3 regions of the Acidaminococcus timonensis genome follow, and region 2 is predicted to be linked to each of the others. Evidence: riboswitches for the same ligand, from Rfam matches in the RefSeq annotation. Region 2 holds a riboswitch; each other region holds the start of a gene.

Evidence for each region. A riboswitch is a leader RNA that binds a small molecule or an ion and turns the genes downstream of it on or off. The one in region 2 is predicted to bind S-adenosylmethionine.
Region 1: another riboswitch for S-adenosylmethionine. It lies ahead of metK (methionine adenosyltransferase); the one in region 2 lies ahead of BQ5462_RS05835 (MetQ/NlpA family ABC transporter substrate-binding protein).
Region 3: another riboswitch for S-adenosylmethionine. It lies ahead of BQ5462_RS06495 (methionine ABC transporter ATP-binding protein); the one in region 2 lies ahead of BQ5462_RS05835 (MetQ/NlpA family ABC transporter substrate-binding protein).

What each region holds. Positions count from the first base shown of each region.
Region 1 covers NZ_FNWH01000004.1:16,759-27,425, reverse strand. The annotation lists gene hemC (hydroxymethylbilane synthase) at 1-207, shown strand, start outside; gene cobA (uroporphyrinogen-III C-methyltransferase) at 194-1,636, shown strand; gene BQ5462_RS00455 (precorrin-2 dehydrogenase/sirohydrochlorin ferrochelatase family protein) at 1,633-2,202, shown strand; gene BQ5462_RS00450 (ferritin family protein) at 2,368-2,916, shown strand; gene BQ5462_RS00445 (lactate utilization protein) at 3,019-3,648, shown strand; gene BQ5462_RS00440 (threonine aldolase family protein) at 3,698-4,735, shown strand; gene BQ5462_RS00435 (NifB/NifX family molybdenum-iron cluster-binding protein) at 4,906-5,679, shown strand; gene citC ([citrate (pro-3S)-lyase] ligase) at 5,771-6,817, shown strand; SAM riboswitch class I at 6,879-6,987, shown strand; gene metK (methionine adenosyltransferase) at 7,040-8,218, shown strand; gene priA (primosomal protein N') at 8,220-10,616, shown strand.
Region 2 covers NZ_FNWH01000006.1:409,693-420,359, forward strand. The annotation lists gene pflA (pyruvate formate-lyase-activating protein) at 1-475, shown strand, start outside; gene pflB (formate C-acetyltransferase) at 688-2,967, shown strand; gene BQ5462_RS05830 (RluA family pseudouridine synthase) at 3,104-4,024, shown strand; SAM riboswitch class I at 4,191-4,296, shown strand; gene BQ5462_RS05835 (MetQ/NlpA family ABC transporter substrate-binding protein) at 4,392-5,216, shown strand; gene BQ5462_RS05840 (M20/M25/M40 family metallo-hydrolase) at 5,234-6,565, shown strand; gene BQ5462_RS05845 (LysR family transcriptional regulator) at 6,559-7,422, opposite strand; gene BQ5462_RS05850 (ABC transporter ATP-binding protein) at 7,532-9,295, shown strand; gene BQ5462_RS05855 (ABC transporter ATP-binding protein) at 9,297-10,667, shown strand, end outside.
Region 3 covers NZ_FNWH01000006.1:559,183-569,849, reverse strand. The annotation lists gene hisH (imidazole glycerol phosphate synthase subunit HisH) at 1-100, opposite strand, end outside; gene hisB (imidazoleglycerol-phosphate dehydratase HisB) at 102-689, opposite strand; gene BQ5462_RS06515 (pyridoxal phosphate-dependent aminotransferase) at 706-1,857, opposite strand; gene hisG (ATP phosphoribosyltransferase) at 1,911-2,564, opposite strand; gene hisZ (ATP phosphoribosyltransferase regulatory subunit) at 2,578-3,747, opposite strand; gene BQ5462_RS06500 (YerC/YecD family TrpR-related protein) at 3,744-4,049, opposite strand; SAM riboswitch class I at 5,131-5,244, shown strand; gene BQ5462_RS06495 (methionine ABC transporter ATP-binding protein) at 5,317-6,354, shown strand; gene BQ5462_RS06490 (methionine ABC transporter permease) at 6,344-7,006, shown strand; gene rfbB (dTDP-glucose 4,6-dehydratase) at 7,680-8,675, shown strand; gene istB (IS21-like element helper ATPase IstB) at 8,975-9,730, opposite strand; gene istA (IS21 family transposase) at 9,712-10,667, opposite strand, start outside.

The DNA of each region.
Region 1 (10,667 bases), on a different contig from region 2:
CGTTTTTTGCTGGAACGGGAACTGTTCTGCAGCATGAAGGTGGATTGCGCCATGGCAGTGGGTATCCACGCCAGTTTCCCCCGAAAGGGAGAGGTGCGCCTGGGGGCCATGCTGGATGGGGTGAAGGCTTTCCGGCAGGGGCGGACAGAGAACCATGCTCTGCTGGCGGCGTCTCTGAAAAAGGAGTTGTATGATGGGAAATCATGAAAATGCAGGAAAGGTGTGGCTGGTGGGAGCCGGCTGCAGCGCGGGACTTTTGACCCTGGAGGGACTGGAACGGTTGCGGCAGGCCCAGGTGGTGCTGTACGATGCCCTGCTGGATCCGGCCCTCCTGGCGGAGATTCCCGACGGGGCAGAAGCCATTCCGGTGGGAAAACGCTGCGGCCATCACAGTCTGAAACAGACAGCCATCAATGACCTGCTGGTGAAGAAAGCCCGGGAGGGGAAACGGGTGGTCCGTCTCAAGGGAGGCGACAGCTTCGTACTGGGACGGGGCGGAGAAGAACTCCTGGCCCTGCAGGCTGCCGGTATCCCCTATGATATGGTTCCCGGAGTCACTTCGGCGGTGGCGGTACCGGAGCATCTTGGTATCCCGGTGACCCATAGGGGGCTGGCCCGTTCGTTCACGGTGGTCACTGGCCATACCCGGAATGGAGATCTGGAGGATTGGCAGGCGCTGGCAGACCTGCAGGGAACCCTGGTGTTCCTTATGGGACTGGGCCAGCTTGCCCATATCTGTGAAACCCTGCTGCAGCATGGGAAAGCCCCGGAGACCCCAGTGAGCGTCCTGTGCGGCGGGTACAGCGGGGAGGAGCTGCGGCTGGACGGGACCCTGTCCACCATGGTGGAAAAAGCCCGGGGAAAGGCATTTGCACCTGCCATCATCGTGGTAGGCCCTGCAGCGGCCATGCACCTGGAAGGAGAGTCGAAGGACCCGGTGATGGTCACAGGCAGTCGCAGCTTCTGCCACCAGGTGGCGATGGCTCTGGAACCTTTGGGATGGTCGGTGAAACAGGTTCCGGTGCTGGAAATAGAACCATGCACCGACAGGCTGCCCACGTCCATTTTAGAGGCTACCTGGCTGGTGTTTACCAGCCGGAACGGGGTACGGCTGTTTGGCCGGTGGCTTCGTCAGCATTCCCTGGATCACCGGAAACTGGCAGGGTGCCGGCTGGCGTCCCTGGGGGAAGGAACGGCGGACGAGCTGTCCCGGCTGGGTTTTACAGCCGATCTGATGCCGGAAACCTATACGGCGGAAGCGCTGGGGAAAGCGCTGGCCAGGGCAGTGGCACCCGGGGAACGGTGCGTATTATTGCGGGCCGAGGAAGGCTCCCCGGATTTGCCCCGGATCCTGGAAAAAGCCGGAGTCGCCTATGAAGATATCCCCATTTACCGGGTCCGTCCCGTCCAACGGGCAGCTGTCGAAAAAATGGAACTGGCTCCCGGGACGCTGATCTTCGGCAGCGCCAAAGGGGTCCATTCCTTCTTTGCCCACTATACACTGGTCTCCGGGACGAAGATCCTGTGTATCGGACCCGTTACGGCAAAAGCCGTCCGGGAAGAAGGCTTTTCTGAACCGGCCTGTGCCATGGTCCATTCAGTGGCAGGACTGGTGCGGGAGGTACAGGAACCATGAGTTATTTTCCCATGATGATCCAGCTGGAACACGCTCCGGTGCTGCTGGTGGGCGGTGGCAGAACGGCCCGGCGGAAAGCTGCCATCTTACAAGAATTCGGTGCCGCCGTGGAGGTGGTGGCCCCTGCCATGGATCCGGAGATCCGGGGCCTGGATGTCATCCTGCACCAGCGTCCCTTTGCGCCCTGTGATCTGGAGCGGCAGCCCTGGCGGCTGGTGGTGGCGGCCACGGATGACCGGGCCGTGAACCGGGTGATCAGTGAAGGGTGCCGGAAGCGGGGCATCCCGGTGAATGTGGTGGACGATCCGGAGCTGTGCACTTTCATCTTTCCAGCCATCGTGAAACAGCAGGAGCTGGTGTGTGCTGTCAGCAGCGGCGGCCGCAGCCCTCTGGTGGCCCAGTGGGTGAAACGACGGCTGCAGCAGGTGATGCCGGAGAATCTGGGGACCCTCAACGAGGCCATGGGGCAGTTCCGTAAAGTGCTGCAGCGGGAGGAACCGGAGGAAGGGAAACGGCGGGCTTTGCTGAAAAAAAAGCTGGCGGAGTTATTGGGAAAGGGACTGTAAAGGCCAAAGTCCCTTTCCCGATTTTTTTTGAAAAAATCCCGGAAAAGTACTTGCATTATTTCCAGACTCTGATATAATAACAACTGTAAGAAATAATAAATATCAACAAGTATCAAATCCAAAGAAATATCGCTGGATTTGCAAGTTTCAAGGGGAGGAAATATCATGAAAAAATTCATTTGCAGAGTTTGCGGTTATGTCTATGAAGGGGAAGAAGCCCCGGAAAAATGCCCTCAATGCGGTGCACCGAAAGACAAATTCGATGAACTGAAGGAAGGCGTGAAAGAATACGCTGATGAACACGTTGTAGGCGTTGCCAAAGGCGTAGATGAAAGAGTCCTGGAAGGCCTGCGTCAACACTTCACCGGTGAATGCTCCGAAGTGGGTATGTACCTGGCTATGAGCCGTGTAGCTGACCGGGAAGGGTATCCGGAAGTGGCTGAAGCCTACAAACGGATCGCTTTCGAAGAAGCTGAACATGCTGCCAAATTCGCCGAACTGCTGGGCGAAGTGGTAACTGACAGCACCAAGAAGAACCTGGAAATGCGGGCTGCTGCTGAACAGGGTGCCTGCGCCGGCAAGAAAGAAATCGCAACTCTGGCCAAACAACTGGGCTACGATGCCATCCATGATACCGTTCATGAAATGGCTAAAGATGAAGCTCGTCATGGCCGTGTATTCGATGGCCTGCTGGCTCGTTACTTTGCAAAATAATCCCGGAGCCTTTCTGCTCCCAGGGAATCAAAAGGTGTCGCTGCGGCGGCACCTTTTTTTGTATGGTATAATACAGTCATCATGAATCAGGAGGGGATCGGGTTGGAAGAGGCACAGAAAAAACGGAATGCCGTGTTGGCCCGGAAGGTGATCCGAGGATTGGAATCCCGGAATATGCATGCCTATTATGCGGAAACGGTGGCTGACGGGGTGCAGCAGGCTTTGCGTCTGATTCCGGAAGGCAGTGTGGTGACCATGGGCGGCAGCACTTCCGTACGGGAAAGCGGCCTGGTGGAAGCCCTGAAACAGGGAAACTACACTTTCATCGATCGGGAGGAGTATGCTGACCGGGAGGAGGCCCATCACAAAGCCTATACGGCGGACTGGTACCTGACCAGCTGCAATGCCATGACCGACGACGGGGTGATGGTTAACATCGACGGCAATGGCAATCGGGTTTCGGCCATGGCCTACGGACCGAAACACGTACTGTATCTGATCAGCCTGGACAAGGTGTGTAAAGGCCTGGAGGCGGCTCTGGACCGGGCGGAAAACAGGGTGGCGTCCGTGGTGGCCATCAAATACAAGGTGAAGACACCCTGCACGGTCACCGGCCTGTGTTCCCACTGCAAAGCCATCGATACCCGCTGCTGCCAGATCCTGATCACCCGTTTTTCCCGGAATCCGGACCGTGCCCATGTGATCCTGGTGAACGAACCGCTGGGATTGTGACTTTCACTGCATACGATTTTATCTGAAGAGAAAATAAGGAGGAACGATTGTGGAAACCAAAAAGATCCAGTTCGCCAGTGATTATCAGGAGGGAGCGGCCCCCGAAATCCTGGCTCGGCTCCAGGAAACCAACTGGGAGCAAACGGCTGGCTACGGGGAAGATGGTTATTCAGAAAGTGCCCGCAGCAGGATCCGGGAAGCCTGCCAGGCTCCTGAAGCAGAAATCCATTTCCTGGTGGGGGGTACCCAGACCAATGCCACGGTCATCGATACGGTGCTGCGGCCCTATCAGGGCGTAGTAGCAGCGGCCACCGGCCATGTGAATGTTCATGAAGCCGGAGCCATCGAATACGGCGGCCACAAGGTGCTGGCCGTGCCGGAGGAAGATGGCAGGCTGACGGCGAAAGCCCTGGAGGCCTTCGTGAAGAACTACTGGGACGACGCCAACCGGGAACATATGGTGATGCCCGGTATGGTGTACCTGTCCCAGCCCACGGAAATGGGGACCCTGTACACACTGGCCGAGCTGGAAGCTATCAGGGCCGTATGTACGGCGTACAAGCTTCCCCTGTTCGTGGATGGGGCCCGGCTGGCCTACGCTCTGGGCACACCGGAAAACGACGTGACCCTGCCCGATCTGGCTCGTCTGTGCGATGTGTTTTACATCGGCGGGACCAAATGCGGGGCTTTGTTCGGTGAAGCTGTGGTATTCCCCAAACCCGGATTCGTGCCCCATTTCTTCACCATGGTGAAGCAGCATGGTGCCCTTCTGGCCAAGGGACGGATCAGCGGTCTCCAGTTTGAGACCCTGTTTACGGACGGACTGTATGAAGGACTGGGCCGGCATGGCATCCAGATGGCCCGGAAGATCCGCCGTGCCCTGCTGGAAAAAGGGTATGAACTGCCTTATCCGGCACCCACCAACCAGCTGTTCCTGCTGCTGGACAAAAAGAAGGCCGACGAACTGGCCGAAAAAGTGGTGCTGGGGTTCGGCACAGAGTGGCCCGACGGAAGGGTTCTCATGCGCATCTGCACCAGCTGGGCCACCCGGGAAGAGGATGTGGAGAAGCTGATTGCCGTCCTTTAGGAAATAGTGGCTGGTGAAGGAAGTCAGCTCACAGGCCAGGGACGGGCTTACCTGGCCTGATATTTTTTGTTCATCTGTACCAGGTACTCACAAATCTCATAGTCCCTTGACTTTTCCTCTTTTTCGGATACAATATGAATTAATGGCATATGCCGATAATAAAAGGCGAGGTGAGAAGATTGCCCAGACCGGTTCGGAAACGGCGGGTGTACCAGCAACCAGGGAGTTTCTATTTTGTGGGGGCCAACCCTTCCAGGGGCGACGTGGTATTGACCCTGGATGAATTCGAGGCCGTGCGGCTCTGCGACTATGTGGGGCTGGAGCAGGGGGAGGCAGCGAAACGCCTGGATGTGGCCCGCTCCACATTTCAAAACATCCTCAACCGGGCTCGGAAAAAGCTGGCAGAGGTCCTGATCTACGGGAAAGACCTGCGGATCGAGGAAGGCAGCGTGGAGTTCGCCCGGGACCCGGAATGGGGCTGCTGCCAGTTCATCCTGCAGTCGGTCCGCCGGGTGGGCGGTCTTCCAGATTTTCCGAAGGAGGAACAGGATATGAAAATTGCAGTGACCTATGATGCGGAAAACGGCGAGATTTTCCAGCATTTCGGCAGGACGGAGAATTTCAAGGTCTATGAGGTGGAAGACGGCCAGGTGAAGGAAGCTAGGGTGGAAAGCACCAACGGGCAGGGGCACGGCGCCCTGGCCGGTGTGCTGAAGGATCTGGGGGTGGAAACCCTGATTTGCGGCGGCATCGGCGGCGGGGCCCAGCAGGCCCTGAACGCCCAGGGTATCCGTTTCTACGGCGGCTGCAGCGGTCAGGCAGACCAGGCGGTGGCCGATTTCCTGGCCGACAAGCTGGCCTACCAGGAAGACATCCAGTGCGCCCATCATGAGCACCACGACCACGGCGAAGGCGGCTGCGGCCATCACGGCTGCCATCATTGAGACCTGACATAAAATGGGTTGTTCCCACAAAGGACAACCCATTTTTTTTATGTTATAATGGGAACAATTTTGAAAGCATAAGGAGATAACCATGTCTGATTACTTCATTTCCCAGGTCTATCCCTCGGACGCCCGGACCAATGCCCAGGTGGACGCCCTGCTGCAGCAGGAGGGGATCCGGCGGGATGCCAACCTGGATTATACCTGCGTGATGTTCGACAACGACTACCACGCCATCGCCACGGGCAGCTGCTTCGGCAACACCCTGCGCTGCATGGCCGTGGATCACCACCACCAGGGCGAGGGGCTCATGAATGAGATCGTGTCCCACCTGGTGCAGTACCAGTACGAACGGGGCAACCTGCACCTGTTCCTGTACACCAAATGCAATTCGGCCAAGTTCTTCGGCGATCTGGGCTTCTACGAAATCGCCCGCATCCAGGACCAGATTGTGTTCATGGAAAATCGGAAGGACGGTTTCTCCAGCTACCTGGACCAGCTGGCCCAGACAAAGGTGGACGCACCCAAAGTGGGTGCCATCGTCATGAATGCCAACCCCTTTACCCTGGGACACCAGTACCTGGTGGAAAAAGCGGCGGCGGAAAATGATGTGGTGCATCTGTTCATGGTCAGCGAAGACGCCAGCCTGTTCCCTTATACTGTGCGCAGGCAGCTGATCAAAGCCGGTACGGCGCACCTGAAGAACCTGCGGTATCACGACAGCGGTCCGTACATCATCAGCCAGGCCACGTTCCCCAGCTATTTCCAGAAGGATGCGGAAGCGGTTATCACCAGCCATGCCAACCTGGATCTGGCCATCTTTACGAAAATCGCCCACAAGCTGGGTATCACTGCCCGGTATGTGGGAGAGGAACCCACCAGCGTGGTTACCGGTCTGTACAACCAGGTGATGCAGCAGAAGCTGCCCGAGGACGGCATCCAGTGCATCGTGGTGCCCCGCCGGGAAGAAGACGGCCAGGTGGTCAGTGCTTCCACCGTGCGCAAGGCCATCCAGGAGGACAACTGGGACCTGGTGCAGCAGCAGGTGCCTCCCACCACCTGGGAATTCCTGCGCAGTGAAGCGGCCAAACCCATCATTGCCAAAATCAGGAGAGAGAAAGACGTGGTCCATTATTAAGGGGGGCCACTCTTGACAATTATACTGTATCTGATATAATTACACCATCACAATTACATATAGCTCATCAAGAGTGGTGGAGGGAATGGCCCTTTGAAGCCACAGCAACCATGGCCTTTGGGTCAACGGTGCTAAGTCCTGCAATGCGTTATTCGATTGTGAGATGAGAGTCCCATATGTACTCTCATGTTTTGAGAGTATTTTTTTTGCAAGGAGGAAACTATGAGAAAAGTCTTTACGTCTGAATCTGTGACGGAAGGGCATCCTGACAAGATTGCCGATCAGATTTCTGATGCGGTGCTGGATGCCATCTTGGAAAAAGACCCGGATGCACGAGTGGCTTGTGAAACCCTGGTGGCGACAGGCCAGATCCATATTGTAGGGGAAATTTCCACCAGCTGCTACGTGGACATCGCCAAGATTGCCCGGCAGACGGTGATCGATATTGGTTATGACCGTGCCAAATACGGCTTTGACGGGGCCACCTGCGGAGTCCTGATTTCCATCGATGAACAGTCTCCGGATATTGCCCAGGGGGTGGATGAATCGGACGAAGCCAAGGCCGGTGACCATACCGACGATGAAAAGATCGGCGCCGGCGACCAGGGTATGATGTTCGGATACGCCACTGACGAAACCCCGGAATACATGCCCCTGCCCATCTCTTTGGCTCACAAGCTGGCCCGCCGGCTGGCCCAGGTCCGCAAGGAGGGCATCCTGCCCTACCTGCGTCCTGATGGCAAGACCCAGGTTTCTGTGGAATATGAAGACGACAAACCTGTCCGCGTGAATACCATTGTGGTCTCCGCCCAGCATGCTCCGGAAATTTCCATGGAACAACTGCGCAGGGACATCCTGGAATACGTAATCAAACCGGTGGTCCCGGCTGACCTGCTGGACGAAGACACCATCTACCACATCAATCCCACCGGCCGGTTCGTCATCGGCGGTCCTCAGGGGGATTCCGGTCTGACCGGGCGGAAAATCATCGTGGATACCTATGGCGGCATGGCCCGTCATGGGGGTGGCGCTTTCTCCGGAAAGGATCCCACCAAGGTGGACCGGAGTGCGGCCTATGCAGCCCGTTATGTAGCCAAGAACGTGGTGGCAGCCGGCCTGGCCCGGAAATGCGAAATCCAGCTGGCGTATGCCATCGGTGTGGCACGGCCGGTTTCCATCAGCGTGAACACCTATGGGACCAATGCCATTCCTGAAGAAGAAATCGTGAAACTGATCGAAAAGAACTTCTCCCTGACCCCGGCAGGCATCATCAAGAGCCTGGATCTGCGGCGACCCATCTACAAGCAGACGGCAGCCTACGGCCATTTCGGCCGGACGGATGTGGATCTGCCCTGGGAACGGCTGGATAAAGTGGATGCACTGAAAAAGGCACTGCAATAATATGGAATACGCCAAGGTTGCCATCAACCTGCCGGTGAAGAACCTGTTCCGGCAGTTCACCTACCATGTGCCCGAGAGCCTGGATTTCCTGGCTCAGGGCTGGCGGGTGGTGGTGCCTTTCGGAACGCAGCTGGTGGAAGGGTTCATCGTCGAGGAGGACAAGGCACCGGATCTTTCCCGGGAGCTGAAGGACATTGCGGACGTGGTGGGTACGGAGCCCTGGTTCGACAGCGAAATGCTGGCCACGGCCTATTGGCTGAGCCAGTATTATCTCTGCAGCCTGGCCGAGGCCCTGCGGCTGTTCATCCCCGGCAAGAAAAGCCTGGCCGCTACCGGGAATTATGTACCGGTGCCGGACTGGACGAAACCGCTTCCGCCCCGGGAACAGGAACTGTATGACTTCCTGTGCCGGAAAGGGCCGCTGCCCCGGAAGGCCATCCGGAAACTGCCTGGAGGAGAAACTGCCCTGAAGGGCCTCATCACCCGGCAGGCGGTGGTACTTTCTTACGATGTGAAATACAAGCTGCGGCAGAAGTCGGAACGGACGTTCCAGGCCACACCGGAAGGATTGGCGGCATATCAGGATGGAAAGGTCCGGGGCAAAAGCCAGCAGGCTGCCCTGGACCTTTTGTCGTCCGGGAATGTGGTCAGCGGACCGGAAATGACCCGGCATGGTATCTCTACAGAGGTGCTGCGGACCATGGTGCTGCGGGGCTGGCTGCTGGAAGGCCGGCACCGGGTACTGCGGGACAGCTACGAAAAACTGGAGGCCCGGAAGGAGACCCTGGAGCTGACGGAGGAACAGAAGGCAGCTATTCAGGCAGTGGATGGGGCCCGGAAGGAACATGAACCTCGTACTTTCCTGCTCCAGGGCATCACCGGCAGCGGCAAGACGGAAGTCTATCTGCGGCTGACGGAACGGGCTCTGGCGGACGGAGGCCAGGTGCTGGTCCTGGTGCCGGAAATCGCCCTGACCGGACAAACCGTGAAACGGTTCAAGGCCTGGTTCGGGGGCGCTGTGGCTGTGGCCCACAGCCGGTTGTCCGCCAGCGAGCGGGCGGATGTGTGGCAGAAAATGCGTTCCGGCCAGGCACGGGTACTGATTGGGGTCCGTTCGGCCGTGTTCTGTCCCTTTTCCAATCTCTCTCTGATCATCCTGGACGAAGAACATGAGGGAAGCTACAAACAGGAGGAACGCCCCAGCTATCACGCCCGGCTGGTGGCCCAGTACCGGGCCCACTACCGGAAACTGCCGGTGGTGCTGGGTTCGGCCACCCCGGACCTGGAATCCTACTATCTGGCAGAAACAGGGGTTTATACCCACCTGTACCTGAAGCATCGGGCCCGGGAAGGGGCCCATCTGCCCCAGGTGTCCATCGTGGACATGCGGGAGGAGCTGCAGAAGGGCAACCGAACCGTACTGTCGGAAGCTCTGCGCAGCCGGCTGGAGGAAACGGTGCAGCACGGGGAGCAGGCCATCATCCTGCTGAACCGGCGGGGCTATTCCACCTTTGTCATGTGCCGGGACTGCGGAGAATCCATCAGCTGCCCCAACTGTGCCGTGTCCCTGGTGTACCATGCCCGGGAACAGCTGCTGGAATGTCACTATTGCGGCCATACGGAACCGGTGCCCACGATCTGCCCTCATTGCGGCAGCAAGCGGATCAAGTTCTTCGGAACGGGTACGGAAAAGGCGGAAATGGAGATCCAGAGCCTGTGCCCCGGCGTGAAGCCTCTGCGCATGGACCAGGACTCCACCAGCCGGAAGTTCGCCCACGAGCGGATCCTGTCGGAATTTCGCAGCGGGGCCTACAATGTGCTCCTGGGCACCCAGATGGTGGCCAAAGGGCACGATATCCCCAATGTGACATTGGTGGGGATCTTGAGCGCTGATTCCCAGCTGAACCTGCCGGACTTCCGCAGCGGCGAGCGGTGCTTTGCCCTGCTGACCCAGGCCGCAGGCCGGGCCGGACGGGGGGATAAGCCGGGCCATGTGATCTTCCAGGCCTACGATGCGGAAAATCCCATCCTGCAGCTGGCAGCCAGACAGGATTACGAAGGCTTCGCCAAACTGGAGCTGGCCCAGCGGAAGGAGCTGGGGTATCCGCCCTTTACCCGGATGCTGAAGGTCACCGTGTTGCACAAGAATCAGGAGGAAGCCCTGGCTACAGCCCAGAAGCTGGTGAATGCCCTGGAGGCCTGGCAGCTGGAAACGAAGCAGCCTCTGGAGATCCTGGGCCCTTTCCCGGCCATCGTGGCAAGGGTGAACCAGATCTACCGGATCAACGTGCTCTTAAAGAGCCCTCAGCTGAAGCCGGTGAAGGACTGGCTGCGCCAGTCCGACTTCCGGGCGCTGCCCAACGTACTGTTCGATGTGGACCCTATGAGTGTGGTATAAAAAGAGAGCCGTGGAAAAATTCCACGACTCTCTTTTTCTGTCGGTCACCCG
Region 2 (10,667 bases):
CCTGCTGGAGCTGTTCCAGAAGGCCAAGGCCCGGGGCATCCACACCTGCATCGATACGGCAGGACAGCCTTTTACCCGGAAAGAGCCCTTCTTCAGCAAGTTCCGGCAGCTGATGGAAGTGACGGACATCCTGCTTCTCGATGTGAAGCACATCGACCTGGAAGCCCACAAAAAGCTGACCGGGTGGGGGAACGAAAACATCCTGGACCTGTTCCGGTACCTGTCGGACATCCACAAGCCCATCTGGGTACGCCAGGTGCTGGTACCCGGGTATACGGATGATCCGGCCAGCCTGCAGCGGACCCGGGAATTCCTGGATACCCTGACCAATGTACAGCGGGTGGAGGTACTGCCCTACCACAACATGGGGCTGTACAAGTGGGAAGAGCTGGGCATCCCCAACCAGCTGAAGGATGTGGAGCCGCCCACGGAGGAACAGGTGGATGCCGCCCGGAAAATTTTGAGAGCGGTATAGCAGGGGTGTGAAAAAATGATTTTCCACACCCTGTCACCAGTCACTCGCCGATGGAAGCCAGCTGACGCTGGCCAACGGAATCCTATTGATGGATGGAGTAAAAATAGTTAGTTAAACCAAACTTGACTGGAATCAAGGTTTCCAAATCCCCAATCGGGTATGATGGAGCCATCGAAAGCGGAAGATTCAAGAACTGATAAGGAGGATCTTTTATGAACAAGCTGACTGAAAGCGTTGCCTGGAGAGGTTTCAAAGGTGTGAAATGGACGGATGATGTGAACGTCCGTGATTTCATCCAGAACAACTATACCCCCTATGACGGCGACGAAAGTTTCCTGACGGGGCCCACGGAAGCCACCAATAAACTGTGGGGCCGGGTCCAGGAACTGCAGAAGGAAGAACGGGCCAAGGGCGGCGTGCTGGATTGTGAAACGGAAGTGGTCTCCAGCCTGACCGCCTACGGCCCTGGCTATATCGATGAAAAACTGAAGGACCTGGAACAGGTGGTGGGCCTGCAGACGGACAAACCCCTGAAACGGGCGTTCATGCCCTACGGTGGCATCAAGATGGCAGAAGAAGCGGCCGAAACCTACGGGTACAAAGTGAACCCCAAGTTCCACAAGATCTTCACCGACTACCACAAGACCCACAACCAGGCGGTGTTCGATGCCTATACCAACGAAATGCGCAAAGCCCGTCACAGCCATATCGTGACCGGCCTGCCTGACACCTACGGCCGGGGCCGTATCGTGGGGGACTACCGCCGGGTGGCCCTGTACGGCATTGACTTCCTGATCGACAAGAAACAGGAAGACCTGGACAACTGCGGCTGCGGCGTCATGACCGACGACGTCATCCGGCAGCGGGAAGAGCTGGCGGAACAGATCCGGGCCCTGAAGCAGATGAAGGAAATGGCCAAGGTGTACGGCTATGACATCTCCGCTCCGGCCAAGAACGCCAAGGAAGCTGTGCAATGGCTGTACTTCGGCTACCTGGCTGCGGTAAAGACCCAGAACGGCGCGGCCATGAGCGTGGGCCGTATCTCCACCTTCCTGGATATCTACATCAGCCGTGACCTGGCGGAAGGGACCCTGACCGAACAGCAGGCCCAGGAACTGATCGACCACCTGACCCTGAAATTCCGCATGGTGAAATTCGCCCGGATCCCGTCCTACAACCAGCTGTTCTCCGGAGACCCGGTATGGGCCACCCTGGAAATGGCCGGCATCGGCATGGACGGCCGCCATATGGTCACCCGCAACGACTACCGGTTCCTGCACACCCTGGAAAACATGGGGCCTTCTCCGGAACCGAACCTGACGGTGCTGTATTCCTCCGCACTGCCGGAAAACTTCAAGAAGTATGCGGCCCACATCTCCATCACCACGTCCTCCATCCAGTATGAAAACGACGATGTGATGAAACCGGTATGGGGCGATGACTACAGCATCTGCTGCTGCGTGTCCGCCACCCAGACCGGTAAGGAAATGCAGTTCTTCGGCGCCCGTGCCAACCTGGGCAAATGCCTGCTGTATGCCATCAACGGCGGCAAGGATGAAAAATTCCTGACCAAGGACGGCAAACATATGCAGGTGGGACCGGAATACGCACCCATCACCTCCGACGTGCTGGACTACGGCGAAGTGATGCACAAATTCGACCTGATGATGGACTGGCTGGCCGGACTGTACGTGAACATCCTGAACCTGATCCAGTACATGCATGACAAGTACTACTACGAAGCGGCTGAAATGGCTCTGATCGATACCGATGTGCGCCGGACCTTCGCAACGGGCATTGCCGGGTTCTCCCATGTGGTGGACTCCCTGTGCGCCATCAAATACGCCAAGGTTTCCACCGTCCGCGATGACTCCGGTCTGGTGGTGGACTACAAGGTGGAAGGGGACTTCCCCAAATACGGCAACGATGATCCCCGGGCCGATGAAATCGCCGTATGGCTGCTGAAGACCTTCATGACCAAACTGCGGAAACATCATACCTACCGGAACTCTGAACCCACCACTTCCATCCTGACCATTACCTCCAACGTGGTGTACGGCGGTGCCACCGGCGCCCTGCCTGACGGACGCAAAGCCTACACCCCCTTTGCTCCGGGTGCCAACCCTGCGTACGGCGCTGAACAGAACGGCCTGCTGGCTTCTCTGAACTCTGTGGCCAAGCTGCCCTACGAATACGCACTGGACGGCATTTCCAACACCCAGACCATCGCTCCGGAAACCCTGGGCCACAACGAAGAGGAACAGAAGGCAACGCTGGTCCGTGTGATGGACGGCTACTTCGACCAGGGGGCCCACCACCTGAACGTGAATGTGTTCGGGGTGGACAAGCTGATCGACTGCATGGAACATCCGGAAAAACCGGAATACGCCAACTTCACCATCCGGGTATCCGGGTATGCGGTGAAATTCATCGACCTGACCCGGGAACAGCAGCTGGACGTAATCGCCCGCCGCGCCCATCAGAAGATGTAACCGATTTCGGAAAGACCGCCTGCGGGCGGTCTTTTTCCTTGTGGAGCTCTGCAAGGAGATCGTTGGAAAAATATGGAGGAAAAGAGGAGCTGCTGCGGGCCATGGGCAGCCGTCCTCTGTTGCAAAGGAGGAATCTATGGAACTGCGTTACCAGGTGGACCGGGATCATGCCGGGTGCTGTGTGCGCCAGGCAGCCCGAGGACCGCTGCACCTTTCGGAAAAGCTGTGGAGGAGGATCAAATGGAACGGCACAATCACCGTGAACGGATCCCTGGTCAGGAACCCCTCACACAGGCTGGAAGCGGGAGATCGTCTGGTCCTCCGCTGGGAAGAAAAGGCAGCAGTGATACCGGTCCATCTGCCCCTTTCCATTTTGTATGAGGACGAAGATCTGCTGGCTGTGGACAAACCGGCGGGCATGCTGATCCATCCCACCTGGTCCGGGGCCCGGGATACCCTGGTCCAGGCGGTGGGAGGCTATTTCCACAGGACGGGACAGGCCTGCGGCATCCATCCTCTGTACCGGCTGGATCGGGACACCACCGGCATCCTGCTGGTGGCCAAATCTGCCTTTGCCAAACATGCCCTGACCAGGAGCCACAGCCAGATTTACCGGGAATATCTGGCCATCTGTGAAGGCCATCTGGAACATCCCCGGGGCCGGATCGTTCATCCTGTGGGACGGGTGGGAGAAGGGGTGGACCGGTGGACCGTGCGTCCCGACGGTCGGCCTGCGGTGACGGACTATGAAATTCTGGCAGAGGGGGAGGGACGGACGGTGCTCCGGATCCATCTCCTCACCGGCCGCACCCACCAGATCCGGGTCCATTTCGCCCACGAAGGGCATCCCCTTCTGGGGGATCCCCTGTATGGGAACATGCACCCCACCCTGCGGCGCCAGGCCCTCCACGCCTGGACCGTCCGATTCTGCCATCCCCGGACTGGAAAAGAACTGTTCCTCCAGGCACCGGTGCCGGAGGATATGAGAAAAGAGGGCTGTGCACACATCGCCTCCTTTTCCCCAGGCCAGGGATCCTCCCGCTTTCTCAGGATATAACCTGAAGTTAGGCAATCCAATCCCCGGGCTCTGGTCCGGTCCGCCAAATGGACACCGGCCTACTGAGGGCCGGAAAAGGTTCCCATCCAAACTGTTTTCATATCGGTTACAAAAAGTCCTTGACAATCCTACCAACCTACTATACAATGTGACCATAACAGAATAACCTTCATCGAGAGCAGCTGAGGGATTTGGCCCTATGACGCTGCGGCAACCCCCTTTGACGGGAAGGTGCCAATTCCAACGGGAACCGGTTTCCTGGCAGATGAATGCGAGCCCAGTCATCAAAAAGCGCCATCTGCGGAAAGCAGGTGGCGCTTTTCTTTTGGTCTGCACTCCCTGAAGGAAAACAAAGGAGAGATGAACAATGAAATTGAAAAAATGGATCGCCGGTGCGGTAGCCGTACTGGCACTGGCCGGCCTTACCGCCGGCTGCGGCAGCAGCGACAAGAAGGCAGCAGCGCCTGCGGAGAAGAAGTCCATCACCGTGGGCATTACCCCGGGGTATTCGGAAGAAGTCATGGAAGTGGTGAAAAAGGAAGCCGCCAAACAGGGGCTGACGGTGGAAATCAAGACCTTCAGCGACTATGTGACCCCGGACCAGGCCCTGGCCCAGAAGGATATCGACCTGAACTCCTTCCAGCATGAACCCTTCCTGCTGGCCTTCAACAAAAAGAACGGGACCAAACTGGTGAGCATCGGCAAGACCTATCTGGCCCCTCTGAAACTGTATTCCACCAAGATCAAGGACATCAAGGACATCCCGGACGGTGCCAAGATCGCCATCCCCAATGATCCTTCCAACGGTGGCCGGGCCATCCTGATGCTGAGCAAACTGGGCCTGCTGAAAGTGAACCCGGATGTGAAAGCCACGGAACTGACCGTGAATGACATCACCGAAAACCCGAAACACCTGCAGATCCTGGAACTGGAAGCGGCGCAGCTGCCCCGCAGCCTGGATGATACCACGGCCTCCGTCATCAACGCTGGCTATGCCAACAGCGCCAAACTGGCTCCGGAACTGGCCATTGCCAAGGAAGACAACACCAGCCCGTACGTGAACATCATCGCCGCCCGGGAAGAAGACAAGGACAACCCCACCTATCAGAAATTCGTGAAGATCTTCCAGAGCCAGCCTGTGAAGGACTGGATCGAAAAGAACGCCAAGGGCAGCCTGGAACCGGCCTGGTAAGGAAGAAGGTCTGAGCCATGGCACTGACAGAAGAAGACAAGAAATACGCAGCCCATCTCCAGCGGTTCATCCAGTGCGCCACCGTGAGCAATGCCAACGTGGACAAGGTGGACTGGAAACAGTTCGACAGGCTGCACCAGGCTTTCCGGGAATTCTATCCCCACATCTTTTCGGAGATGGAACTGGAGGAAGTGGGGCAGGCCGGACTGCAGTTCCATCTGAAGGGGACCAGCAGTGAAAAGAAACCCCTGCTCCTGATGAGCCATCAGGATGTGGTGGAAATCGGGGACCGCAGCCAGTGGTCCTTCGACCCCTTCGGGGGTGAGATCAAAGACGGCTGCATCTGCGGCCGGGGCACCACCGACTGCAAGCACCTGCTGCTCAGCGAACTGGAGGCAGTGGAAGCCCTGCTGGCTGAGGGCTGGCGTCCCAGCTACGACCTGTACCTGTCTCTGGGCTACTCGGAAGAGGTGTACCTGGAAAACGATGTGGACGGGGCCGAAAAACTGGCCGGGAACCTGCAGCGCAAAGGGGTGCACCTGGGGACCGTGGTGGACGAAGGGGGCGGCCTGTTCCCGGCAGGGGAAAAATTGGAAGCCCGCATCGGCCTGGCGGAAAAATCCCCGGTGAACTTTGAGATTTCCGTCCGTTCCGCAGGCGGTCATTCCAGCCGTCCGGGCAGAGGTACGGCCCTGGGCACCCTGGCCAAAGCCATCGTTGCCATCGAAGGCCATCCTTTCCCCTATCGCCTGACCCCTCTGGCCAAAGCCCAGCTGGCCGGCGAAGCGCCTCTGAAAACAGGGGAAGAACGGGAAATCTTTGCCGATCCCGAAGGACACTGGGAACAGCTGTGCGCACTGGCCCAGGAGGATCCCCGGCTGGATGCCCTGCTGCACACCACCATCGCCTTCACCATGGCCGGTGCCAGCCAGCAGCCCAACGTGCTGCCCAGCCTGGCCACCGCCCAGATGAGTGTCCGGGTGCTGCAGGGAGATACCATTGCAGGCGTTACGGAATATTTCAAACAGTTCCTGCCGGAGGGCGTGGCCATCCGCCACGTGTCCGGACGGGATCCGCTGCCCGCTTCCGATCCCAACGGGTATGGGGTACAGGTGGCGGAAAAAGTGCTGGCCGACCTGTACGGGAACCGGGTACAGACAGTGCCCTTCCTGATGCTGGGAGGGACGGACAGCCACTACTACCGGAACATTACGGACAACATCCTGCTGTTTTCCGGCCATGTGCGGGATGACCGCTGGGGCGCAGCCCACCAGGTGGATGAAAAGATCCCGGTGGATGCCCTGCGGCCCAGTGTGGAATTCTTCAAACGGTTTTTACAGACTTACTGAGCATTGTCCCAGAATCGACGGGCGGCCTCCTGGAGGGGCCGTCCTTTTTTGCGCACCAGGCATACCTGGCTGGTAAGGGTTTCTTCTGCCAGAGGGATGGCAACCAGATCGTGGCTGAGAGAGAGCACACTTTCCGGAATCAGGGCAATGCCCAGCCCGGCCTGGGCCCATTGGAGGCAGCTGCGGGCATCATCGGCGGTGCAGCGGAAAAACAGGGGAAGGGACCGTTTCTCGCAGAGCTGACGGAGGATGGCTTCCCATCGCCGATACCTCAGCAGGGGCTTTTCCACAAGCTGATCCAGGGCCAGAGATTCCGGCAGAGGATCCGGGAACCAGCTGGGGGTACCGGTGGCCACGAAGTTTTCCCGGCAGAGAACCTGGACGTCCAGCTCCTGGGGGGAGAAAGGGGTACGGACCACGGCCAGGTCCAGGGTTTCCTTATGGAGAGCGTCCAGAAGCTGGTAGGTGTTGCCCTCATGGAGCTGGATGGGGATATCCGGGTTCTGCTGGAAGAAATAGGCAAGGCCCTTGAAAAATGTGTTGCCCGTGCCGGAGGAGATCATGCCCAGGTGCAGGCTGCCCTTTTTGCCCAGACGGAAATTCAGCATATCCTGCCGGGCGGACTGGGCCAGGTCCTGCATCCGTTTGGCAGTGTCGTACAGGCTCTTGCCGGCTTCCGTCAGGTGGATGCGGCGGCTGCCGATGCTGCGCTCCAGCAGACGTACTCCACAGCGCTTTTCCAGGTTCTTCAGCTGCAGGGAAACGGGGGGCTGGGTCAGGTTCAGGCGCCGGGCCCCGGCGGAGATGGAGCCTTCCTCCACCACAGCAATGAAGCAGTTCAGTTGTTCCAGGTTCATAGATGGGCCTCCTATATGAGAATTATATAACTTGTTATAAAAGCAATATCAAGTAAATAGCAATATCTATGATACCATAAGAGTATGAAAAAGACATGAGGTGAAACAGATGAAATCATTTCTTCCATACTTTCAAGGCTATACCCGGGACTGTCTGCTGGCACCGGCTTTTAAACTGCTGGAAGCCCTGATGGACCTGGCGGTGCCCCTGGTGATCGCCGCCATGATCGACCGGGGCCTGGGGAATGGGGATGAAACGTTCCTGCTGGAATGTTTCGGAGCCCTGATCGCCCTGATGATCCTGGGCATGGGCTTTTCCTTTACGGCCCAGTACTTTGCCGCCCGGGGCAGTGTGGGGTTTACCACGAAACTGCGCCAGGCCCTGTTTGACCATGTGCAGGGCCTTTCCTACAAAGAGCTGGACACCCTGGGGACGGATACCCTGATCACCCGGCTGACCAGTGACATCAACCAGGTGCAGACCGGACTGAACATGGGGCTCCGGCTTCTTCTGCGGAGCCCGTTCATCGTGTTCGGAGCCATGCTCCTGGCCTTCACCATCGACGTGCCCAGTGCCCTGGTGTTTGTTGTGGCGGTCCCGCTGCTATTGGCCGTGGTGGTGGGCATCATGGTCCGCAGCGTGCCGCTGTTCACCCGGGTCCAGGGGGCCCTGGACAAGTTGCTCCAGACCACCCGGGAGAACCTGACCGGGGTGCGGGTGATCCGGGCCTTCTGCCGGGAAGCCGATGAAGTAAAGGAATTCGATGACCGGAACGAGACCGTGACCCGCAGGAATCTGCAGGTGGGCCGCTGGTCGGCGGTGATGACTCCCGCCACGTACCTGCTGGTGAACCTGGCCACGGTGGTATTGATCCGCCAGGGGGCCCTGCGGGTCCAGCTGGGCTATCTGGCCCAGGGGGATGTGGTGGCTCTGTACAACTACATGGCCCAGATGATCATCGAACTGGTGAAACTGGGCAGCCTGGTTGTGACCATGAATAAATCCGTTGCCTGTGCAAGGCGGATCCGGGATATCCTGGCTATCCGCAGCACCATGGCCTACCCCCGCCCCGACGGTACCCTTCAACCGGTAGGGGTGGAGGCACCGGCTGTGGTTTTCCGCAATGTGACGTTCCAATATACTGACGATGGGGCTCCGGCCCTGAGCCATATTGATTTTTCCGCATCCCGGGGGAGCACGGTGGGGATCATCGGCGGCACCGGCAGCGGAAAATCCACCCTGGTGGATCTGATCCCCCGCTTCTACGATGTGACGAAGGGCCGGGTCGAAGTATTCGGTCGGGATGTGCGGGAGTATCCAGAGGGAGAACTGCTGGATCACATCGCCCTGGTGCCCCAGAAGGCCATGCTCTTCGAAGGGACCATTCGGGACAACCTGCGCTGGGGGAACGAAAATGCCACGGACCAGGACCTGTGGAAGGCCCTGGAAGTGGCCCAGGCCAAAGACGTGGTGCTGGGCAGGGAGGGACAGCTGGACGCCCTGGTGGAACAGGGGGGCCGGAACCTGTCCGGGGGACAGAAACAGCGGCTGACCATTGCCCGGGCCCTGGTGAAACGGCCGGACATCCTGATCCTGGATGATTCGGCCAGTGCCCTGGACTTTGCCACGGACCTCCACCTGCGCCAGGCCATCAAGGCCCTGGAAGGGGAGCTGACCGTGTTCATCGTATCCCAGCGCACCAGCAGCGTGCGGTATGCGGATACCATCCTGGTGCTGGACGACGGCAGGCTGGTGGGACAGGGCACCCATGACCAGTTGTTGGAAACCTGCCCGGTGTACCAGGAAATCTTCGACTCCCAGTATCCGGGAGAGCGGCGGAAGAACAGGCAGAACGGAAAGGAGGTGGGCTGAGATGGCGGTGAAACAGGAATCCAGTATGGCGACCCTGAAAAAGGTGTGGCAGGTCATCGACGCTTACCGTCATCTCCTGCTTGAAAGCATCGTCCTGGCCGGGCTTTCCGTGGCCCTGCAGCTGTATGTGCCCGTATTGTTCGGCCGGGCCATCGACGGCATCCTGGGCCCGGGAAAGGTGGACTTTGCCCAGGTAGGGCGCACCACTTCCCTGATCCTCCTGCTGGTGGTGCTGTCGGCCCTGGCCACCTGGGCCATGAACCGGATCAACAACCTTTTGGCCTACCGGACCGTGCGGGATATCCGCAGCAGGGCCATCCGGCAGGTGCAGCAACTGCCCCTGTCGTACCTGGACAGCCACAGTTCCGGGGATCTGGTGCAGCGGATGATCGCCGATGTGGACCAGTTGTCCGACGGCCTGCTGCTGGGCTTCACCCAGCTGTTTTCCGGGGGCATCACCATTGTTTTGACCCTGTACTTCATGTTCGCCACCCACTGGGAAATTTCTCTCATGGTCATGGTGCTGACCCCGCTGAGTTTTGTGGTGGCCCGGTTCATCGCCCGCCGCTCCTACCAGCTGTTCCGGGATCAGACCGCCATCCGGGGCCGGCAGACCGCCCTCATCAACGAAATGGTGGGCGGCGAGAAGGTGGTGAAGGCCTTCCGGCACGAGGCAAAAGCCTCCGCCGACTTCAAGGGGCTGAATGAGCAGCTGCAGGAGGCCACCCAGGGGGCCCTGTTCTACAGCAGCCTGACCAACCCCTCCACCCGGGCGGTGAACAACCTGATCTACGCCCTGGTGGCCCTGGTGGGCTGCTGGCGGATCCTCAGCGGCGGGCTTACCGTAGGCGGGCTTACGGTACTGTTGTACTACGCCAACCAGTATATGAAGCCCTTTACGGATATCAGCTCCGTGGTCACCGAACTGCAGAACGCACTGGCCTGCGCCGCCCGGGTGTTCGCCCTGATTGAAGAGACCCCCCAGAGCCCGGAACCGGACCGGCAGCTGCAGTTCAAGGCGGGCCGTGTGGAGATCCGGGAGGTGGCGTTTTCCTATGACAAGAAGAAACCCCTGATCGAAGGATTCAACTTCCAGGTGGAACCGGGGCAGACCACGGCCATTGTGGGGCCCACCGGCTGTGGCAAGAGCACGTTCATCAACCTGCTCATGCGGTTTTACGATGTGGATCAGGGGACCATTGCCATCGACGGCCAGGATACGGCCAGGGTGGACCGGCACTCCCTGCGCCGGACCTACGGCATGGTGCTGCAGGAGACCTGGCTGAAGCAGGGAACTGTGCGGGAGAACATCGCATTCGGCAAGCCGGAGGCCACGGAGCAGGAAATCATCCAGGCCGCCCGGGAGGCCCAC
Region 3 (10,667 bases), 150 kb from region 2:
CGGAGACCACCGGATTCGCCCCGATCTTCAGCAGCCCGTTGTACACCGAGTGCAGGTTGCCCCGGCCGTAGTCGATGATGACGATGGTGTCTTTTTCCATATTACAGTGCCCCCTTGCTGCTCATGACCCCGTGCACCCGGGGATCCATGGCCACGGCCTCACTCATGGCCCGGGCCACGCCCTTGAAGATGGCTTCCAGCATATGGTGGGTGTTCTTGCCGTAGGGCACGTTGATGTGCAGGGTCAGGCCGCAGTTCATGGCCAGGGCCCGGAAAAAGTCCTCGCCCATTTCCGTGTCGAAATTGCCCAGGGTCACCCGGGGAATCAGGTCCGCATTCCACACCAGATAGGGCCGTCCGGAAAAGTCCAGGGCGATTTCGGCCAGGGCTTCATCCATGGGCAGCAGGAAACTGCCGTACCGGTGGATGCCCTTTTTATCTCCCAGGGCCTGCGCGATGGCCTGCCCCAGGGCGATGCCCACGTCCTCCACCGTATGGTGGCAGTCCACTTCCAGGTCGCCCTTGGCCCGCACCGTCAGGTCCATAAAGGAATGGACCGCCAGCAGGGTCAGCATATGATCCAGAAATCCCACACCGGTCTTGATGTCTGCCTTGCCGGTGCCGTCCAGGTTCAGCTTCACGCTGATCTGGGTCTCTTTCGTATTCCGTTCGATACAACCTTCCCGCATAGCCCTATGCCTCCTGTTATTGTACGATTTCTTTGATGGCCCCGATGATCTTGGGGTTTTCTTCCGCCGTGCCCACGGAGATCCGCAGACCGCCCGGCAGACGGTTGTTCTGGCTGAAGTCCCGGATCAGTACCCGTTTCTTCAGCAGTTCATGGAACAGATAGCTGCCTGCCGCCTTGGCCTTTTCCGCACTGGGCAGATCCCGGGCACCGGCGCCGTCCGCCAGTTTGTCCAGCACCTTCCCTGCCGGCAAAGCCAGCAGGAAGTTCGTGGCGCTGGGCAGCACCCGAAAGCCCATGGCTTCCAGATGTTCCCGCAGGTACCGGCGGCCGCTGACCACCATGTCCACCCGTTCCTTCAGCACGTCCGGTTTGCTGAACAGCAGTTCCGCCGCCATGATGGAGAACCCGTTCACCGTGTAGGGCAGCAGCACCTTTTTCAGTACCTTCATGACCGCAGCGCTGCCGATGCCGTAGCCGATCCGCAGGTTGGCCAGCCCGTAGGCCTTGGAGAACGTCCGCAGCACCAGCAGGTTGTCCACTTCCTTCACCAGGTCCATGGTGGAAAGTTCCCGGGGGTCCCCTTCTTCCACAGCAAATTCCAGATAGGCTTCATCCATGATCACCGGGCAGTCCACGCCCCGGATGATCTTTTCCATGCCTTCCCGGCGGTTATAGTTGCCCGTAGGGTTGTTGGGGTTGCAGATGATCAAAAGGGCCGGCTGCTGCTCTCTGGCAAAGTCGATGACCGTATCCGGATCCACGAACCCATCCGCCGTCAGGGGAAACAGCACCGGTTCGCTGTCCGCCAGGATGGCGTAGGTCTGGTACATGCTGAAGCTGGGGGTGGGGCAGGCGATTTTGCGGCCCGGGCCCCCGAAGGCGTAGCAGGCCTTTTCCAGGAGCTCGCTGGAACCGTTGCCGATGGCCACCAGTTCCGGGTCAAAGCCCAGCTTGGCGGCGATGGCGGCGCACAGGTCCTCCCCGTGCATGGAGGGATACCGGTTGAACAGGTGCTCTGCCAGCCGGCTGTTCAGTTCCAGCCGCAGTTCCGGGGTCATGTCCCAGTTGGTTTCGTTGGCATTGACAATGATATCCGCATCAGGTACCGTTTCCACCTGATACTCTTCGATCCGGGCTAACGTGTCCCGGGCTTGTATGTTGCTCATGGGGGGATGCCTCCTTGGATTTTTGTCCGCCCCTCCGTCGCGGGGGACACAAATTATTCTTCCGGCTTTTCTTCCGCCAGCACCACTTTCAGGTCTTCCACCAGTTTCCGGATCCGGTCGTACTGCATCTTGAAGCTGACCTTGTTGGCGATCAGTCTTGCCGTGCTGGGGAATACGCTGACGATTTCCTTCAATTTATTTTCCCGCAGGGTGCGGCCCGTTTGCACGATATCCACGATGCTGTCGCTGAGCCCCACGATGGGCCCCAGTTCGATGGACCCGTTCAGTTTGATGATCTCCATCTGCATACCCAGCTTGTCGAAGAAATCGGCCGCACACCGGGGATACTTGGTGGCCACCCGCATGTGGGCGTAATCCGTCAGTTCCGGCAGCACCTTGTTCTCCGGCACGGCCATCATCAGGTGGCAGCCGCCGAAGCCCATATCCAGCAACTCGTAGATATCCTTCCGTTCCTCGTTCAGCACATCCTTGCCGATGATCCCGATATCGGCGGCGCCGTATTCCACGTACGTGGGCAGGTCCACGGTCTTTACGATCAAAAACTTCACTTTCGTCTCTTCGTTGGTAATGACCAGCTTCCGGGAATCCTCCACCACGTTTTCCGCAGCGTAGCCCACTTTGGCCAGGAGCTCCACGCTTTTTGCAAACAGTTTCCCTTTGGGCAGGGCAATCGTTAAATAATCCATTGTATCGTCTCTCCTATCCTACATAGGCTACGGCTTCGCACCGATTGGCCGCACAGGCCTTGGCCGCTTCTTCCGGGGTCATGGCATTGGTCCCCACTTTCACGTTCTTGCCGCCGTTTCTCAGTTCCATGGCCTTCTGGATGGCCTTGGCCTGGCACCCGGGAGCCCATGCCACGTAGATATCCCACTTGGAATCCATGTTCAGCCGGCCGTCCCGCCGCAGGGACAGGATGATCCGGTCGATGCCCATGGCAAAGCCCGTGGCCGGTTCCGGATCCCCGAAGGCTTCCATCATATGGTCATACCGGCCGCCGCCGCAGATGTTGAACCCGATCTGGGGCGCATAGGCCTCGAACACCATGCCGGTGTAGTAATCGAAATTGCGGATCAGGGACAGGTCGAAGGACAGATACGGAGCCACGCCATAGCTTTCCGCCAGCTTGTAGATGGCCTTCAGGTTCTTCAGGGCATCCAGGCTCTTGGGGTTCGTCACCCGGGCTTCCAGGCTGTCCAGCAGGTCCCGGCCGCCCTGCAGGTACAGCAGGTCGCGGAACATGTCCTTCAGCGGTTTGGGGATGAACCGTTCCGCCGCTTCCTCCAGGCCCACCGCATTGTGGGAGAGGATCATGCTCTTCACGAAATCCGCCTGCTTCTTCGTCAGCTTGGCGTCTTCCATCAGGCCGGCCAAAAAGCCGCTGTGGCCGATGCTGATCAAAAAGTCCTGCAGGCCCGCTGCCTTCAGGCTTTCCACAGCCAGGGCCAGCACTTCCGCGTCCGCCATGGGAGCTTCGGCCCCGATGAGTTCGATGCCCGCCTGGGAGAATTCGCACTGGCGGCCCGCCTGGGTCTGTTCGTGCCGGAACACGTTGGCGATGTAGAACAGTCGTTTCACGCCCTTGTCGTTCTTCAGCCGGGTAGCCACCATCCGGGCCAGGGGCGTGGTCATTTCGCTGCGCAGCATCAGGGTCCGGTTGTTCCGGTCCATGAACCGCATGCTTTCTTCATTGATGCCGGCGCCGCTCAGGGCAAAGGTATCCGCGTATTCAAAGGTGGGGGTAACGGCTTCATCATAGCCCCAGCTCAGGAAATTGTTGGCGATCTTGTCTTCGATCTCCCGTTTGGCCCGGGCCTCTCCCGGCAGGATATCTCTCGTCCCGTAAGGGATCCGCAGTACAGTACTCATTTGGTTTCTTCTCCTTTATTGGTCAGTTCCGGGATCAGGGTCCGATAGCCCCCTGCCCCGTAATTCAAACAGCGATTCACCCGGGATACCGTGGTGCTGCTGGCGCCCGTATCCTTGACGATCCTGGCATAATTTTCGCCCCGGTGAAGACGCACCGCCACTTCCAGGCGCTGGCTCAGCGCCTTCAGTTCGTTGGGGGTGCAGATGTCTTCCAGGAAAGCCAGAGCCCCAGCTTCATCCTTCAGCAGGGTGAAAGCATTGGCCAGTTGTTTCAGTTCCCGTTGGTTTAGTCCGGCTACCATGATCGAAGCCCCTTTCTCCTAGATGGATTGCAATCGGCTCTGCAGCCGTTTGCTTTAGCTGTTTATTACTTTACTACGATGAAGAAGTAAAAGCAAGTAGTTTTTGTGAATTTGTGAAAATTGTTTTAGGTTTCCCTGTTATCGTAAGGCTCTACTAAAAACCCCCTACCCGCAAGCGGGCCCTTTCCCCCTTTCAGGGGGACACGGACTGGGAGACACAATATCTTTTGTCCTTCCCTGGAAGGGAAGGGGACCGTGCGCATGCACGGTGGATGGGTCCAGCCCTACACTTTCGGCTTCGTCGTACGATCGACTGCACACCCCACCACCCGTTCAAAAAGTTCCCCCTGTTATCATGAGGCTCTACTAAAAACCCCCTACCCGCAAGCGGGTCCTTTCCCCCTTTCAGGGGGACACGGACTGGAAGACTCCTGTTCATCGTCTCCGTCGCGGGGGACACAAGTCTTTGTCCTTCCCTGGAAGGGAAGGGGGACCGTGCGCATGCACGGTGGATAGGTCCAGCACTACACTCTCGCCTTCGTCGTCCAGACGACTGCAGCACACCCCCACCACCCGTTCAAATAGTTCCCCCTGTTATCGTAAGGCTCTACTAAAACCCCCTACCCGCCAAAGGCGGGCCCCTTCCCCCTTTCAGGGGGACACAATATTTTGTCCTTCCCTGAAAGGGAAGGGGGACCGTGCGCATGCACGGTGGATGGGTCCAGTCTACACTCTCGCCTTCGTCGTACAACCGACTGCAGCACCCCCCATCACCCGTTCAAAAAGTTCCCCCTGTTATCGTAAGACTCTACTAAAAACCCCCTACCCGCCAAAGGCGGGCCCTTTCCCCCTTTCAGGGGGACACAACGTTCCATTCCTATTCGTCGTCTCCGTCGCAGGGGACACAACGTTCTTTGTCCTTCCCTGGAAGGGAAGGGGGACCAGCCGTATGGCTGGTGGATAGGTCCAGCCCTGCACTCTCGCCTTCGTCGTCCAGACGACTGAACTCCCCCCAACTCACCGGGCCACAAGGTGGCGCTTGACAAACTGTACTTTATACAGTATCATTTGAGATACACGGAATTCATCCAGAGTAACGGAGGGACTGGCCCTATGAAGTTACGGCAACCATCTGGAAAGCGCTCCTTTCCACGAACGGTGCTAAGTCCATCAGGCATTGCCTGAAAGATGAAGATGAGTGAGCAAATCTGATTCCTCTTCATTCGCTGAAGAGGAATTTTTTATTTTCCACGGAGGTGTCCACCCCATGATCCAATTGGAGCACATTGAAAAAATCTATCACACCGCCTCAGGCGATCTCCATGCCCTGAAAGACATCAACCTGACCATCAACGAAGGTGAGATCTTCGGCATCATCGGCCTGTCCGGTGCCGGCAAATCCACCCTGGTGCGCTGCATCAACATGCTGGAACGGCCCACCAGTGGCAAGGTCTTCGTAGACGGCCAGGAAATGACTGCCCTCAGCGAAGAACAGCTGCGCAAAGCCCGGCAGAACATCGGCATGATCTTCCAGCACTTCAACCTGCTGGCCAGCCGCACCGTCTACGGCAACATCGCCTTCCCCCTGGAAATCCAGGGCCTGGACAAGGCTTCCATTAAAAAGAAGGTAGATCCCCTGCTGGATCTGGTGGGCCTGGCCGACCGGGCCGACCACTACCCCAGTCAGCTGTCCGGCGGGCAGAAACAGCGGGTGGGCATCGCCCGGGCCCTGGCCAGCGACCCCAAAGTGCTGCTGTGCGACGAAGCCACTTCCGCCCTGGATCCCCAGACCACAGAATCCATCCTGAACCTGCTCCGTGACATCAACAAACGGCTGCACATCACCATCGTCATGATCACCCACCAGATGAACGTAGTGAAAGAGATCTGCGACCGGGTGGCCGTCATCGAAAACGGCCAGATCATCGAACAGGGCACCATGGTGGACCTTTTCACCAATCCCCAGAAGACCACCACCAAGGAATTCGTGGCCAGCATCCAACACAACGACCTGCCCGATTTCGTCAAGAAACTGGATCTGCACAAAGAGTACAAGAGCGGCGACAAGGCCCTGGTCAGCCTGAGCTTCATCGGCGACAGCGCCGGCGAGCCCGTGGTGGCCGTACTGATCAAGAAGTACGACACGAATGTGAATATCCTGACCGCCAACATCGAAAACCTGCAGGATACCCCCTTCGGCACCCTGCTCATCGAACTGGAAGGTGACGAGGGCCATCTGAAACAGGCCCTGGATTACCTGCATTCTAGAAAAGTCAAAGACGAGGTGATTGGTTATGTCTCCTAATATGATTCATCTGCTGGTGAAAGCCCTGGGCGAAACCCTGTACATGGTGGCCCTGTCCGCCGCCATCGCCACAATCTGCGGCATCCCCCTGGGCGTGATCCTGACCATTACCGGCAAGGGCCACATCAAAGAAAACCCTGCCCTGCACAAAACCCTGGGCTCCATCGTGAACGCCCTCCGGTCCATCCCCTTCATCATCCTGATGGTGGCCATCATCCCCCTGACCCGCCTCATCGTGGGCAGCTCCATCGGGACCACCGCCGCCATCGTACCCCTGACCATTTCCTGCACCCCGTTCATTTCCCGGATCATCGAATCCTCTCTGTTGGAAGTGGACCCCGGCGTCATCGAAGCCGCCCAGAGCATGGGAGCCAGCCCCATGCAGATCATCTGGAAAGTGTTGCTGCCCGAAGCCATGCACAGCATCGTCCTGGGCATCACCCTGGCCGTGATCAGCCTGATCGGTTCCAGCGCCATGGCCGGTGCCCTGGGCGGCGGCGGCCTGGGAGATCTGGCCATCCGCTACGGATACCAGCGGTTCCAGGCTGACACCATGATTGCCACCGTCATCGTGCTGATTGCCCTGGTGCAGGTGGTACAGAGCATCGGGAACAAGATTTCCAGCAAATTGAATAAGACGAAGATCAAATAAAAACTGGGCGCCTCGATGGTGCCCAGTTTTTTATATTTCTTTCATTATGCAGGATTGCCAGTGCCTGATCCAGGTGCTTGATGATTTCCGCTTCAGGATAAGCTCCCCTGTGAAGGACCTTCTGGGTTCCAGACACGATATATAATAAAGTTTATATAATGATTCATATGGCATGATCCTGTCACCTCAAAATCTGTAAAAATTGCGGCCTAAAAAAATGTTGACCTCAAAAATCACCATTTTTGAGGTTTGGAATCGACTTTATATTTCCATTATAAAGTGCAATACTCTGCTTCAGGATAAAATCCGCCCGACGAGGGCGGACTTTTTTGAATGGAATGGCGTTCGGCCGCACTCTGTAAGCATTACGATCGTACAAAAGGCGTTCGAGGGGGCGGGCTCATCGAATTAGGGGCGATTCGGTGAACCGCCCGCTGTCGCGGTCTGATACCTGGGAACGGACTCCCCTTACGGGTAGGCCCTACGGAAGAACGCCAACATATCCGTTTCTGCGTAGGGATGGCCCATAAGGGACATCCGAGCCCAGGTCGCCCAGCGGGCCATACATTCAAACAAATTTGCCCCTGGGCAAATTTGTTCCTTTGGCTGCAGACTAGTGACTAGAGACTAGTGACTGCCCATTTGCTATAATGAATCCCGGGAGGACACGCTCATGAAAATTCTTGTAACCGGTGGTGCCGGGTTCATCGGCTCCAATTTTATCTTTTATGTGCTGAAGCAGCACCCTGAGGCTAACATCATCTGCCTGGACAAACTGACCTATGCCGGGAACCTTGCTACCCTGGCGCCCATCATGGACCACTCCCATTTCCAGTTCCGCAAGCTGGATATCTGTGACCGCAAGGCTGTATACGCTCTCTTCGAAGAACGACACCCCGATATCGTGGTCAACTTTGCGGCCGAATCCCATGTGGACCGATCCATTTTGGATCCTGCAATTTTCCTGGAAACGAACATCCTCGGGACTTCCGTTCTCATGGACGCCTGCCGGAAATATGGCATCCAGCGCTTCCAGCAGGTTTCTACAGATGAAGTCTACGGGGACCTGCCCCTGGACCGTCCAGATCTGCTCTTTACAGAGACTTCACCCCTCAATCCTTCCAGCCCCTACAGCAGCTCCAAGGCCGGAGCCGATCTGCTGGCGCTGGCCTACCACCGGACCTATGGGCTGCCGGTGACCATCAGCCGGTGCAGCAACAACTATGGTCCCTACCAGTTCCCGGAAAAACTGATTCCCCTGATGATCATCAACGCCCTGCAGGACAAACCCCTGCCGGTATACGGGGATGGGCAAAACATCCGGGACTGGTTATATGTGGAAGACCATTGCCGTGCCATCGACCTGATCCTGCAAAAAGGACGGCCAGGAGAAATCTATAACGTAGGCGGCCACAACGAAATGCAGAACCTCCACATCGTAAAACTAATCTGTAAGGAACTGGGCAAGCCGGAAAGCCTGGTTACCTATGTGAAGGACCGGAAAGGCCATGACAGACGATACGCCATCGACCCGACAAAAATCCATAATGAGCTTGGCTGGCTTCCAGAAACGAAATTTGCGGACGGAATCAAGAAAACCATCAAATGGTATCTGGAGAATCGGGAATGGTGGGAAGAGATCTTGGCTAAGAAGTCAGAGCGCCCCTGACGGGGCTGAAAGATGTCAGATGTCAGCTTGATTGGCAATCAGAAATAGAATCGTAGACCGCCGTGGTGCTGCGCGCGCCAAAAAAGCCAGACGGCACAAAATGACAAAAGGATCGAAACGCAACGCCCCCGCCCGCGATGATCCGCTCTTTACAAGGGTGGTAGTAAATCTGCCTTATGTGGCCGGAATACTCATTCCTATGTGAATGTCAACCAAAAAGTGAGCCACTTGCTCACGAATTTTTGAGCCACTCATGCTCATGAAAAAGTGAGCCACCTGCTCACGAATTTTTGAGCCACTTAAGCATTCGTCATCTTCTGTTTGCTGCTGTGCAAACGGTAAGACTGTCCATTCATATTTAAAACACTGGAGTGGTAGGTGAGCCGGTCGACCAATGCGGCAACCAGCGTCTCGCTGGCAAACATCTCCGTCCATTTGGAAAACTCCAGGTTTGTCGTAATCACTGTACTGGCTCTTTCACTCCTTTCGGCAATCACTTTGAACAACATTTCAGATTCTTCCTGGTTGAATCTTGCATAACTTAATTCATCTATGAGCAGCAGGTCTGCTCCGCTCAAAGTTTTTTCCATCTTGCGCAACTGGTAATCATCATGGGCTTCACATAGCTCAGTTGCCAGCGTTGTGGCATTGCAGAAAATGACCTTCCAGCCCAGCAGACAGGCTTTCACTCCAAGGGCTGTCATCAGATGTGTTTTCCCCGTCCCCGGATTACCGATCATCACCAGGTTCTCATGCCTCTTTATGAAATCGCAGCTTGCCAGCTGCTTCACATATTCAGGCCGAACATGTTCCAGCCTTGTGAGATCAAACTCTTCCAGGGTCTTGAGCATGGGAAAGTGCGCTCTCTTCAGCCTGCGTTGCTGCTGTTTTTCCTGACGGGATGCATATTCCCGCTTCATCAACCCGAGCACGAATTCTTCCAGGCTTTGTCCGGGGCGGAATTTTTCCGCTGGTTCACCGACGTCTTTGAAAGTGGGAAGTTTAAGCTGTTTCGCATAGAAACGGAGTGCTTCCTTTACACCTGCGTCCTGCACATAGTGCCTCCTTCCTGTAAAAGCTGGTCATACATTGAAAGATCTGTCTGCTGCACTTTTACCGGGTCGGTAAGGATATGCGCTTTCCTGTCGGAAACCATAAATTGCTCTTTGTGCTCCCAAAAAGCGTTCTCTCCGTCGGCAGCACATAGCCGCAGAATCTCAACCAGCTGTTCGCTGCTGAATGCATTGGTCTCCAGGAACTGTAGCAGGGCAGCACTGAGGTTCTGCCGTACCGGTTTTGCTTCCAGGATGCTGCGCGGCTTGTATTCCAGCAACGGCAGATAATGCGCAAGTTTCAGAATCTGCTGGTTTTGCCCATAGTTTCTGGCGTGTTCAGCAATCAGTTCCCCCTTGGCAAAGATCCGAATCTGTTCAGCATAGGCTCGCACCGTGACCTCCTGTCCCACATATTTCACGGGCACAGAATAATCGTTAGCGACGAATCGGACAACAGAAAAGGGTGTTACTCGGCAGACTGCTGCTCTGCTTGCATCAAAAGGGCTGCCCGGCAGTGGGCAGAGACGTTTCTGGTCTTCCAGGAGCAGATCCTTTACAGGGTTCTCCCGTCCAGGGATTTTATGCGTATTCGCATACACCTTGCATTTATCCAGCAGGAGTCTGTTCAATTCGTCCAGCGCATCTACTCTGGGTACAGGGACAAAGACATTCCGGCGGACCCAGCCTACGAGATTCTCCACCAGTCCTTTTTCATTTCCACTCCGGACATTGCAGAAAACGGTATGGAAGCAATAATGGGCTGCAAATGCTTCATACTTTTCCTGGGCAATGGCTTCTTTGCCACCTTTTTCCTTAACGGCTACCCGGTCATTGTCAAAAATGACCTTAGCAGGGACGCCCCCAAAGAATTCCAGAGCTTTTCTCAATGCTTCAAGTAAAGCTTCCGTATTCTTCCTGCGGAAACAGACCACGAAAG